Regions from separate parts of the Paenibacillus sp. OK076 genome, predicted to be linked through region 2. Evidence: a T-box and tRNA genes for the amino acid it is inferred to sense, from the RefSeq annotation. Region 2 holds a T-box; the other holds one or more tRNA genes.

Region 1 (6,630 bases), 1.6 Mb from region 2:
GGACAGCATTAGTTATTGCATTGTTTAGCGGGGCTTTTCTGTCACTAGGTATGAAGGTTGGATTACGCTTTGCTGCTCTGCGTTGGATGCGAAGATTATCTGTATTACCTGCGCTTTTATTAATGTTTATGGGAATAATGAAGTTGTTGTGAGGTGAAATAAATGAATATTGGCTTAACCGGCGGGATCGCGACAGGCAAAAGCAGTGTGTCCGCCTTTCTCGCCAGTAAGGGAGCGTTGCTCATTGATGCAGATGTTATTGCCCGGGAAGTAATGCTGCCCGGGCATCCCGTTTTGGCTGCGGCTGTTCAGCGGTTCGGACAAGCCATATTGAATGAGGACGGAACACTGGATCGGAAAAAGCTGGGCAGTATTGTGTTTCAGAATCCAGAGGAACGTAAGGCACTGGAGGCTATTACACATCCTGCGATCCGCAAGGAAATGCGTGAGCGAGCTGCTCTGTATGAGCTTGAACATCCGGACAAGCTGGTCGTATCGGATATTCCATTGTTGTACGAGTCAGGGCTGGAGGATGGCTTCGAAGAAGTGATGGTTGTCTATGTCCCGAGGTCTGTGCAACGGGAACGACTGATGAGCCGGGATGGAATGACGGCAGACCAGGCAGATGGCCGGATAGACGTGCAGATGGATATTGAAGAGAAGAAGCAGCGAGCTGACGTGATTATTGATAACAGCGGCTTGTGGTCAGAGACGGAGCAGCAAATCATTTCATTTTTGCATCGTAAGGGCTTATTATGAGATTGCTGCGTAAGAAACGAATATTGTTGTTGATGTTTGTGTCTTTTGTATTGGTGCTGTTCCTAAATACCAATTGGATGTCATGGTTCTATCCGATTCATTATAAGGAAGAGATTAGGGCCCAGTCTCAGAGTTATGAGGTTGATCCGTTTCTCATAGCTTCCATCATCAAGGTGGAGACCAATTTTAAGACAAGCAAGGAATCCAAAAGAGGTGCCATCGGGTTAATGCAGCTGATGCCAGACACCGCAAACTGGATTATGGAGCAAGCGAAAATTCCGGGCACCTCACTGGAAGAATTGAAGCACGAGCCTGAAAGAAATATCCAGTTGGGTACCTGGTATCTACGTAATCTGTCCGATCAATTTGACGGGAATGAAGCGGCTATGATTGCTGCTTACAATGCAGGTCCAGGTAAAGTGAACTCATGGCTAAGGGATGGCGTATGGGACGGCTCTTTCGAGACGGTCAAAGATATTCCGTTTGGTGAAACCCGGCACTATGTACAACGCGTCATTTATTATTATAATCAATATGTAAAGATCTATAATACGTTCTAAGTTAAGACGCTCTGGATTCGTGGTCTAAAATAAGTAGAAGCACCGAGCAGACCGGTTATTCACCGGCCGCTCCATGCTCCTCTGTGTACCGTATTACGATGCAGATATTATTGGTATTGACCTGCCAATTGCTGTTCTGCAATTGTTACCAGACGCTTCGTGATGTATCCACCGATCGAACCGTTCTCGTAAGAAGTCATGTTACCTTGGTATCCGTCTTGTGGGATGCTGATTCCGAGTTCTTGAGCAACTTCATATTTCATTTGCTCGAGAGCTGCGGAAGCTTTAGTTACCACCAGGTTGTTGGAGTTACCATTGCTTTGTGCCATTGCTGTTCACCTCCTCGCGGTTGGTAAAAGTATTATGTGTCGGCAATACGATTTTCATAACTAAATGCTTAAGGGAATTTGTGGTAAAAAGTCAAACGTGGGAAGTGATCTGATTTGAAGTGTCCTTATTGCGGTTATATGGGTACCAAAGTGCTTGATTCACGTCCGGCCAACGAAGCGAAATCGATTCGTCGTCGCCGTGAGTGTGAGCAGTGTGCCCGAAGATTTACAACCTTTGAGATGATTGAAGAAACACCGTTGATCGTTATTAAGAAAGATGGCAGCCGGGAAGAGTTCAGCAGAGACAAGATTCTCCGTGGTCTGATTCGAGCTTGCGAAAAACGGCCGGTGTCGGTAGAAACGCTGGAGATGATGGTATCCGAGACAGAAAAAGCTCTGCGGAATACAGCCGATGCTGAAGTCGAGAGCCGTCAGATTGGTGAACTGCTGATGGAACAGCTGTTTCCAGTGGATGAAGTAGCCTATGTTCGCTTCGCTTCAGTGTACCGTCAATTCAAAGACATCAATATGTTCATGAAAGAACTGAAATCTCTTTTGTCCAAAGAAGACATCGAGGAGTAATGGAGCGGAAAAGGAGAAGAGCATTCTGGGTTACGGTCATGTGTTCCAGGTAAAAGGTTGTTCTTCTCCAATCATTTTGGTTGGTAAAAAAATGGTTGACAGCAAAAGCTGTATTTTATATGATATAGGAGTCGCCTGCGGAGCATTGCAGAGTTGGACAACTTGTTTCACTCATAATTCTGGGGCCTTAGCTCAGCTGGGAGAGCGCATCGCTGGCAGCGATGAGGTCAGGGGTTCGATCCCCCTAGGCTCCACCAAAATAGTAAATGCGCGCAGTTCTTCGGAACTGCGTTTTTTTGTTTTTGTATGGACATTCGCTGATAGGACGAAGAAAGTGCCGTATGCAATACTATTCAATAATTTACTGAACGAGGACTCACAATGTTATATAATAGCACATGACTGGACAAGCATTTTCTTGAAATTCGCGGTGAATCCTAACTTAGAGAGAGTGGGTAACAGGATATGTATAAAACAAGAATAATAAGAAAGTTATTTATGGGTGTAATTATTTTAAGTTTGCTGCCATTGTACTTATTTGACAAGGCGTTTGCTGCCACTCCAACAGCCACCATTGTTGTAGCTGACGAACTTCTGACTTCCGGAGAAACGTCAATGGTAACGATTACATTTTCAGAAGCGGTGACTGGATTTGATCTTGCTGATTTGGAAACAGGTAGCGGCATTCTTAGTGGATTAACAACTTCTGACAATATCACTTATAGCGCAACACTCACGCCGCCTCTAAGCAATCACAGCGGCCCCTTCAATATTTCGCTCAATCATTCAGGTATAATTGCTGGAGGCAATGTGGGGAGCGGAACCACCGTATCTAACCATTACTATGTCGACACAGTTATGCCTATCGTTACAAGTGTATCTGTTCCTGCCAATGGCACTTATGGTGCAGGAGAAGACTTGAGTTTTACAGTGAACATGAACGAGATTGTTGTCGTAACCGGCATTCCAACGATCCCGTTAATTGTAGGAACAACGACTGTGTATGCTAACTATGTAAGCGGTTCGGGGACAAACGCGTTGCAATTTAGATATACCATCCAAACCGGACAATCTGATACTAACGGGATTACCATAGGAGCCTTGTCACTGAATGGCGGATCAATTAGGGATGAAGCAGGTAACGATGCAGTATTAACGCTTAATAGCGTGGGTAGTACGGCGGGCGTGCTAGTAGATGCAATTTCCCCAACGATCACAAGCGTATCGCCGACATTGGGTTCCACATCCGGAGGCACGACTGTCACGTTGACCGGTACGAACCTGACCGATGCAACGGCGGTGAAGTTCGGTGCAACGGAGGCGACGTCCTATACAGTAAACTCGGCGACACAAATTACAGCCATCGCCCCAGCGGGTAGTGCAGGAACGGTAGACGTAACGGTAACGACACCGGGCGGTACATCAACGACATCGGCGGCGGACCAATATACATACCATGCCGAACCGACGATTACGAGCGTATCGCCCACATCGGGTCCGACGACCGGAGGCACGGCCGTTACGTTGACCGGTACGAATCTGACCGATGCAACGGAAGTGATGTTTGGTGCAACGGAGGCGACGTCCTATACAGTGAACTCGGCGACACAAATCACAGCCATCGCCCCGGCGGGTAGTGCAGGAACGGTAGACGTAACGGTAACGACACCGGGCGGTACATCAACGACATCGGCGGCGAATCAATATACATACCATGCCGCGCCAACGATTACGAGCATGTCGCCGGTATCGGGTCCGACGACCGGAGGCACGACTGTCACGTTGAGCGGTACGAATCTGACCGATGCAACGGCGGTGAAGTTTGGTGCAACGGCGGCGACGTCCTATACAGTGAACTCGGCGACACAAATCACAGCCATCGCCCCGGCGGGTAGTGCAGGAACGGTAGACGTAACGGTAACGACACCGGGCGGTACATCAACGACATCGGCGGCGAATCAATATACATACCATGCCGCGCCAACGATTACGAGCATGTCGCCGGTATCGGGTCCGACGACCGGAGGCACGACTGTCACGTTGAGCGGTACGAATCTGACCGATGCAACGGCGGTGAAGTTTGGTGCAACGGCGGCGACGTCCTATACAGTGAACTCGGCGACACAAATTACAGCCATCGCCCCGGCGGGTAGTGCAGGAACAGTAGACGTAACAGTAACTACGCCGGGCGGTACATCAACGACATCGGCGGCGAATCAATTTACGTGGTTTGTTGTTACGCACGCGATCAGCCCATTGTCGGATGAGACGCTGAATGCCCTGACCGCAGGGTATGCATCGGGGACGCAGGAAACGAAAACGGTCACCTTGACACGAACGGGAACCGGCGACTTGACGAGCTTGGCGACAGCGCTCGGCGGAACGAACGCCGGCAGCTTTACGATTACGCAGCCGACGGTGACAACGCTCAATAGTGGGACGCCGTCGACGACCTTTACGGTAAAAGCGAATGACGGACTGGCCGCAGGGACGTATAAGGCTACAGTAACAGTGTCGGCCGGGGGCATGACGCCGGTTACCTTTACTGTAACGCAGGTTGTTAATAGTAGCAGTAACAATAGTAGTGGCAATAGTAGCAGTAGCAGTGGTGGAACTACTCCTGTTAAATCAACCCATTCGGATATTGACCAAAACGGCATTATGATTGACTGGGCTAAAATCGACAGTAGTAAGCCGTCCGTCACTCTTGAAATTACACCAAAAGACGGCGTTGCCTATGTCAGAATACCGGCAAGCATTTTAACGAGCATTGAGGGCAAGAACGCTACTTTCTTCATCGAGATTAAGACTCCTTACGGCAGCTATCAAGTGCCGGTCAATCTGGCATCGCTCATTCCAGGGCTAAAGGACTTGTTAGCTAAGAATAATGTGAATAACGATGACATTAGCTTTAAAATCACGCTAACCGACAAGTCCGGCGATAAGGACTTCCGAGCAGCATTTGCAAACAGCCTGCCGAATGGCCATGCAATGGGTGCGATTGTAGATTTTCATATCGATATCATCAACACCAAGACGGGACAAGCAATCGGAACGGCAGATAAGTTCAGCAAGGCACTTACAAGAGAGATTCTGATGCCCAAGAGCATGACCGGCATGCCAGCTCAATGGGGGGCATTCCGCTATAACGTAACGACAAAGAAATTGGAGTTTGTGGCAGCTGAGAAAAAACAGATTGACGGCAAATGGGTTGTGAAGATCAAATCCTATTCAAACAGTGTCTACGTTGTGGCACAAAACACGGTAAGTTTTGCTGATGTACAGCAGCATTGGAGCAAATCTGATGTCGATCTTGCTGCTGCGAAAGGTCTGGTTGAAGGCGTAGGCGGTGGACTGTATGATCCTAACAAAGCGGTAACCAGAGCAGAGTTTACGGCTATGTTAGTCCGGGCGCTTGGACGCGGCGCATCTGATAAGGACATAGCGCCCTATAACGATGTCAAACCAGGTACGTGGTATTCCGGCGAGGTATCCACAGCGAAGGAGCTCGGACTGCTCACCTTTGTGAAAGGGAACAGCTTTACCCCTAATCAGCCGCTTACACGAGAGGAAATGGCTAGTATGCTGGCGGCAGTGGGGAGACTTGAACTGTTGCCGATATCCAAGGAGCCGGTGAGCCTTAATGGCTTCAAGGATATCGGAAACGCGGATACAGCCTATATTGAGGACGTTCATCTGATGGTCAAGCTTCATATCATGACAGGCACGGGCGCAAACACGTTCGATCCAAAGGGGGAGACGACACGCGCGCAAGCGGCGGTAGTGTTCATCAGGATGCTACGGACGCTGGGTTCAATCGATAGATAAGATTCATGGAAAACCCGCTTGAGCAGAGCTGACTCAATGGGTCAATTATTTCGCTGTAAGATGCTAACAAACCTACCGCACCCAAATGTGTCAGGTTCATTAGAACACCAAAACAGATTAGAATAACTTGAACCAAGGGCTGTCCCCGTCATATTCATGACTACGAGGCAGTCCTGTTTTTATTCCGATTCACTCAGATTAATCTGGACAGCGCGTAAAACGGATGTTATATTGTTTCTATAAGAAACAATATTATTCGTAAAAGAAATTATTAACGATAAACTCTTATGATTACTTTACGGATAATGTATCAACAAAATGGCTCAAGACGGATCTGCCAGTTGAGGCTTGAGCACAATGAAGGGATGTAATGAAGAATGAACCATATCGAGACAACCATTCAATCTTTTGACGGAACCCAGCTTTATTTCAGTAAAAATATTGTAAGCGATTCCAAGGCAGCCGTGGTCATCGTTCATGGTTTGTGTGAGCATGCTGGCCGCTATGATTACCTAACGGACAAACTGAACAAACGTGGTTTTGACGTATACCGTTTTGACCATCGTGGTCAT
Region 2 (6,630 bases):
CTCCAATTTCAATTTGATCATCCTTAATAGTAAGTTCATAAAATTGAACTTTTATTCATTGACTTGGTGTTCATAATTTTGTACTATTAGTTCAAAGTTGTCAAGAGGGGATGCTTGAGCATGAGCGTAACGAAGCAAGATATCATTTATTCGGCTTCTAAAATGTTTAACGAAAAAGGTTACCTGGGAACATCCATTCAGGAAATCGCCCAGGACTGTTCCATAGCAAAGGGCTCCGTTTACAAATATTTTCCTTCTAAAGAGGATTTGTTGTGTGAGGTTTTCGACCATTGCCAAATGGCTTATTTTGATCGGGCTGAACGTTTGAAAGATATCGGAAAGGGGAGCCCTCAGGAGAGACTAGTGGATCAGATTGTATTTCGTTTTCAGTATTTCATGGAATATCGTCATATTATGGTGGATTTCATTGATCTACCAATTACGCAGTACGAAACATTCCGCAAATTGAGAAATCACGTTCGCGAGCGAATGATGGAGTGGCACAGATCATGGCTTTTAGAAGTCTACGGCCCTAAAATTCAGCCTTTTCTCTGGGATTTGATCTTTATTTACCGGTCTTTTATTAAAGATTATCTGCAGCGCGTCATCTCCGAAGAGAATCTATTGTCCGTTGAGGATACAGCTTGGTTTATCGTTGATAAGATGGATGCGTTAGTCAACCACATGTCCAAGTCAGGTTCGAATGGACTGCTCGGGCAAAGCGCATATGATACCTTTATTCATTCAGGCTCAAACGACTGGAACGGTGAAAAAGAACGGATTACCGAAGAGTTGCTCGGCAGAGTGATTGCTATTATTGAGGCTTGGAAGGGTGGGGCAGAACGCCGTAAGGAATTGCAAGAAATTGTTCAATTGTTGAATAGCGAGATTGCTCAGACTGAGCCAAAGAGATCGGTTATTCAAGCGTTATGTGCTTACTTGGAACAAGAGAAAGAACTAAGAAGTTCAGTTATTCAGTTAAAGCAAATCGTCCTAGCATAGGTAAGGAATATTGGTGTTAGTTAGAGAAATGTGAATATTCCAATGATGATAACTATAGCTGTATATTTAAAAAAGGTTGAACAATTGTTGCTAAATCACTTCAAAGGGTAGTTCTAATGAAAGCTATCCTGCTCTTAAATAGAGCAGGGGCTCGATCTACTCGATAGGAACGTTCTTGAACACAACCGATTTGTAAAGATGAACGGCATTCGGAAGCTGTAGCTTGATACTCCTGCCCAAAAAGAGCGATGTTGCGTGAAGCCCGCGTGCGGTTAATGGTGGCATGGATGATTTTCCGTTCGTATGCGAAAGTTGAGTCATTCATAAAATCCTTCAGTAGATTTTCTCAAACTGCTGAATTGATCCAGATCATGACCGAACCAGACTTGGGAATTCGTACGGGCAGCCAATGTACGAATTTTCTCTACTGTGTTTCGATAGCCGATCAAATCATAAATTATCCCAGGCGGCTTGACAGGAGGACCAAAACTTTCCGAAGTATAGATGGCATCGGAAGATAGAATGATTCCGCCGGTTTCTGGCATGTCGATCTGGAGACCCAACATTCCCCATGTATGACCGCTTCCGAAATTCAAGATTTTGATACCATCCACCAGATCCAAATTGTCTTCTCCCGGTTTGATCGTTTTCCATTGCAGCTGGTTTTTGATCCATGCGTCAATATCAGCCCACACATAGGCTCCTTCTTTTTCATTGCGGGCGTAGGTCTGCAGTGCTCCGTTAAACTCATCCTCATGGACGATAATGGTCGCGTTCGTGAACAATTCGAGGCATCCTGCATGGTCCAGATGCAAATGGGAGGCAACAACATACTTGATGTCTTCGGGTCTAACCTTAAGCTGCTCCAATCGGTTATGCAGGTAACATTCCTCGCTTGCCACCCATGGAGACGACAGTTGGGTCGATTGTGTCCAGCGCCCTTGAGCGCCCATTGAGTTTGGGTTGCAGGCTGTATCAAACAAGATTTTCCCCTCAGGATGATCGATCAATACCGTATAAATTGGAAACTCCACAAATTGTGTCTGGGCATTCGGATTATTAATTGTTGCTGGATTATGCATGGAGATGATCCAATTTTTATCCATGCTCATTCGACCGTTATCCAATACATATAGCTTGGGATGCATCTTAATAATATTTGTCATGTTTATTTACCTACCTATCGAAGTAATCCAGTACAAGGTAACCCCTTTCGGGAGCACATCTCCTTGGAACACCCGGTTTTGCCCTTGAGCGGTGTCTTTGCTATGGCAGATCTAGCTCAAGCTGTTCAGTACTGGTATAGACATACAGTAATACAAAAAATAAAATGATATAAATAGGCACTTTAAAGTGTCCTGGGAATTTCATAGAGCACTAGGAGGGAAACTATTTGGTACATTCATCCATAACTAAACAATCTGATATTTCGTTATCCAATTGCGGCTATAGCAAGGTTCTTGACATTATCTCTAACAAGTGGACTGCACTTGTTATATATGCCATGGAAAACGGTAAAATCAGATATGGAGAAATGCTACGGAGAGTTGAAGGGATATCTAAAAAAATGCTTACCCAGACGGTACGCAAGCTGGAACGTGATGGATTGGTCCAACGACACATTACGCCTACAGTACCTCCAAGTGTGGAATATTCTCTAACAACATTAGGGGAAACATTGCTCAAACCGATGAAAGAGTTAAGGCAGTGGGGAAGAGAAAATTTCACTCAAGTTGTAGAGGCGAGGGTTAAGTATGACGTTGCTTATACTACTGGTTCAAGTGAAGCCGACAGATAAATTGATGGACTTTACAGTACTTGAAGTATCACGTTGTAGTAGCGTAGTTTTGGATATCCGCTAGACCTTGGAAGACTCATTGAAGAGGCTGAAAACGGACTATTTCAATTTGCCTAACGAGCACCGCATTATCCGGCCATGCCGAGATTCTTGAAGGGGAGCTGCCATATGGGCCGAAGATTACCCCGTAGATGATTACTGTCGAGGGACAAGAACATGATCCCATTGAAGTCGCTATTTTAGCGGCTTTTTATTTTATCGGTAGAAGTTCTTGTCCCAAGCCAAGGACAAGAACTTCTACCGATTGCCGATTAGATGAATATCTACACATTGAGTGAATACGCATAAACTTAGGAATTCTTGGAACAAATTTTATGGGTGGATTCTTGCTCGTAAGCTCGCCGCCGCAGTCCACCTCGTAAAGGTGGCGGACTCGCGGGGGGCCCGATGCATAATAAAAATCAAATAATTAATCTACACTGTCCAAAAGGATGCAAAGCAACAGAAGTGCCAATGCAGATGAAGAATAAACAAACGTATAACATATAAAAATGTGGGATTGATTTGACGAAGTAAGTTGAGTGTGATAGCATTTGGTTTAATTTAAAACGAAAAGGCTATGATGAGAAATAGTAAGTATTAGGGATTTCACAGAGAGAAGATGGTTGGTGCGAATCTTCATTGAACTAATAGTGAAGCAGTCTCGGAGCTGTGAACCGAACAGAGGAATCTCAGTAGGCTTCAACGGAGTTCCACCGTTATTCAGGAAACAATATCGGAGATATCCCGTATTGATTGAGTGCAGAGAAATCTGAATTTAGGTGGTACCACGGACATAATCGTTCGCCCTAAGTTGACATGTAATATGTCAGCTTAGGGCTTTTTTGTTTTATTCTTTTTCGTTTAAACATATGTAAAAACATTTTCCAAGAATAAATAATAATTAAAATGGAGGCATTGAGCATGGTTAAAATGACACCAGATGAGTTAAGAAAATCATACATTGACTTTATGAAAGGAATAGGGGCAAGCCAAGTACCCTCTTCTAGCTTGTTACCAGAAAATGATCCCTCAACGCTTTTTACGGGAAGTGGAATGCAACCTATGGTTCCATATTTATTGGGGGAAAAGCATCCAATAGGCAATGACATTGCTAATATTCAGAAGTGTTTAAGGACAGGCGATATTGATGAAGTAGGAGATACGTCGCATCTGACATTTTTTGAAATGGTAGGTCGATGGGAGTTTAAAGCAAATGAAGATCACTATAAGAAAAAGCAAATCGATGCCGTTTGGAATTGGCATATTAAAGAATTAGGAATTGATCCTGACAGACTATATATCAGTGTTTTTATAGGAAGTGATGATTTGAATATACAGAAAGATACGGAAACCATTCAAATCTGGTCAGAAAAATTTAAATCAGTAGGTATAGAACCTATCGTTGAAGATAATCCGTATCAATATGGGGTATCTAGAGGTGGGAAAATATTCTTATATGATGAAAAAGAAAATTGGTGGAGCCGATCCGGAAGTCCATTGAATATGCCTGTTGGTGAACCCGGTGGGCCTGATAGTGAAATGTTCTACGATCTTGAGCCAGACGGTGATTCACTGGATCATCCTGCTTCTGAAAGCGAGAGGTTTTTAGAAATTGGGAACAACGTATTTATGTGTTACAAAAAAGAAGACACAGGATTTGTAAAAATGAAAAATCCCAATATTGATTATGGAGGCGGATTAGAAAGGGTTGCAACAGCCCTTAATGGTGACAAGGATATTTATAATACGGCTTTCTTCCTTAATCCCAAGAAAAAATTGATGGAGTTAAGTGGTAAACAATATACTGACGATTTAAAGTCGTTTAGAATCATACTTGATCATGTGAGAGCGGCTACTTTTCTAATTAATGATGGTGCGGAGCCAGCTAATAGTGATGCAGGGTATATAACAAGAAGGTTATTAAGAAGGGCGATTCGTGCAGGTAAAAAAATAGGTATACACGGAAGTTTTGTGGGTGAGTTGTCTGAAGTTTATATCGATGAAGCAACAGCTTATGAAGATTTGATAGGTAATAAAAAGAAAGTTATCGAAATAGTAAATAAGGAAGAAAATCTTTTCTATAGAACTTTACAGCAAGGAGAATTTGAAATACAAAAACATCTTAAGAATAAGGGTAAAGTTACAGGTGCAGATGCCTTTTATTTTTACGAAACATATGGGTTTCCCTTGGAGTTGACGGAAGAGTTTCTAACTGAAAGTGGATATAGGATGGAGGACAAGGCGTCTTATATAGAGGCGGCAAACAAACATGCTGAAAAGAGCAGAACTGCTTCTGTGGGTAAATTTAAAGGTGGACTCGCTGAACATTCAACAGAAACGACAGCCCTGCACACGGTATCTCATTTATTACTTGCTGGTTTAAGGGAAGTTTTAGGTGATCATGTTCATCAACAAGGAAGTAATATTACTTCAGAACGATTACGGTTTGACTTCAACCATGATGAAAAACTTACGCCAGAGCAAATAGCTGAGGTGGAAAAGTATGTGAATGATGCGATTTCATCAAAAGCAGTTACCTATATTTCAGAGCTGTCTAAAATTGAAGCGAAAGAAAGTAATGTTGAAGGGAATTTTTGGGATAAATATCCGGATATCGTTAAGGTGTATACAATCAAAGATAACGAAGGGAAAGTTTGGAGTCGAGAAGTATGTGGAGGACCTCATGTAGAAGATACAACAAACTTAGGAAAGTTCAGTATTAAAAAAGAACAATCTTCTGCTGCTGGAGTTAGAAGGATTAAAGGAGTAATTAATAAAAACGCGGAACAATAGCTGATGTTTTAGGATTACCATTTGTAACAACGTTATGAGTTGCCGGGAATCCAGGATGAATGATAAAGCCGGCACTCGAAGAGGGTTTGACATCGCTTGGCCTTTCCGTTGGCGGTACCGGAGAACAGTATTCAAAGAAAAAGAGCTGGAGCAAGCCCCTGACTGAACTGGATTTATCCATTCCTAGTTAAGGTACGCGTCCAACTCTTTTTTTTCGCATTTGAATCTTGAAAAAGGATAAACAACTCAGGCATTTTGAGCAATCATTTCCCGTTAGTTTAATCGTCTTGAAAATTATCTGATTTAAACAGACCATGTAATAGCATTGATAAAAACAGACAGAATATATGGCAAGGGAGGTGGATTTAATCAACACATATACTATAATAATGGAAATAAAATAAGGGATGGTGTTTCTCAATTGAAAACTTTTTATTGTGATCTGGAAATAACCTTAGATGTCATTGGCGGAAAGTGGAGACCTCTTATACTGTATTACTTAATAAAAGGTCCTAAACGGACCGGTGAATTGAAAAGGCTCATTCCATCAATTTCTCAGAAAATGTTAGTACAGTCATTGCGGGAGTTGGAGAGTCATAATTTGATTATAAGAAAAATGTACAATCAGGTACCACCAAAAGTGGAATATGCAATATCAGAAATGGGTATGTCACTTGAACCCACTTTGCGAGCTCTTTGTAATTGGGGTCAGGATTATGCAGAGAAGACATGGAACAAGGATGAATATCGGAGATTAAATGTAGAATAGAGTAATTTAAAAAATCAATTTATGCTGCATTTTATCACAATTATCACTTTTTGGTTACTATATAACCAAAAAGTACGTACTATTTTAAAAGTGATACATAGTACATAATGAGACTTGTGACCATGAAGAAAATAAAAAAATTAATAGGAGGAGTGTTCTAACAATGTCAACAAACAGCAGTCAAATAATTCTCAATATACGTTTTAAAATTAAGCCTGGTAAGAAA

Evidence for each region. A T-box is a leader RNA that pairs with one kind of tRNA and senses whether it is charged. The one in region 2 lies ahead of BMY78_RS12245 (alanine--tRNA ligase), so its partner is inferred to be a tRNA-Ala.
Region 1: it has a tRNA-Ala gene. The T-box ahead of BMY78_RS12245 (alanine--tRNA ligase) is inferred to sense a tRNA for this amino acid. The anticodon was not compared.

What each region holds. Positions count from the first base shown of each region.
Region 1 is NZ_FOCH01000001.1:1,191,543-1,198,172, forward strand. Features, by position in the region: gene BMY78_RS05490 (manganese efflux pump) at 1-152, shown strand, start outside; gene coaE (dephospho-CoA kinase) at 163-759, shown strand; gene BMY78_RS05500 (lytic transglycosylase domain-containing protein) at 756-1,319, shown strand; gene BMY78_RS05505 (alpha/beta-type small acid-soluble spore protein) at 1,427-1,648, opposite strand; gene nrdR (transcriptional regulator NrdR) at 1,763-2,230, shown strand; tRNA gene BMY78_RS05515 (tRNA-Ala) at 2,412-2,487, shown strand; gene BMY78_RS05520 (IPT/TIG domain-containing protein) at 2,729-6,058, shown strand; gene BMY78_RS05525 (alpha/beta hydrolase) at 6,436-6,630, shown strand, end outside.
Region 2 is NZ_FOCH01000001.1:2,774,513-2,781,142, reverse strand. Features, by position in the region: gene BMY78_RS12265 (TetR/AcrR family transcriptional regulator) at 121-1,002, shown strand; gene BMY78_RS12255 (AhlS family quorum-quenching N-acyl homoserine lactonase) at 1,320-2,168, opposite strand; gene BMY78_RS12250 (winged helix-turn-helix transcriptional regulator) at 2,396-2,800, shown strand; T-box leader at 3,411-3,654, shown strand; gene BMY78_RS12245 (alanine--tRNA ligase) at 3,764-5,635, shown strand; gene BMY78_RS33260 (hypothetical protein) at 5,695-5,826, shown strand; gene BMY78_RS12240 (winged helix-turn-helix transcriptional regulator) at 6,057-6,404, shown strand; gene BMY78_RS12235 (putative quinol monooxygenase) at 6,568-6,630, shown strand, end outside.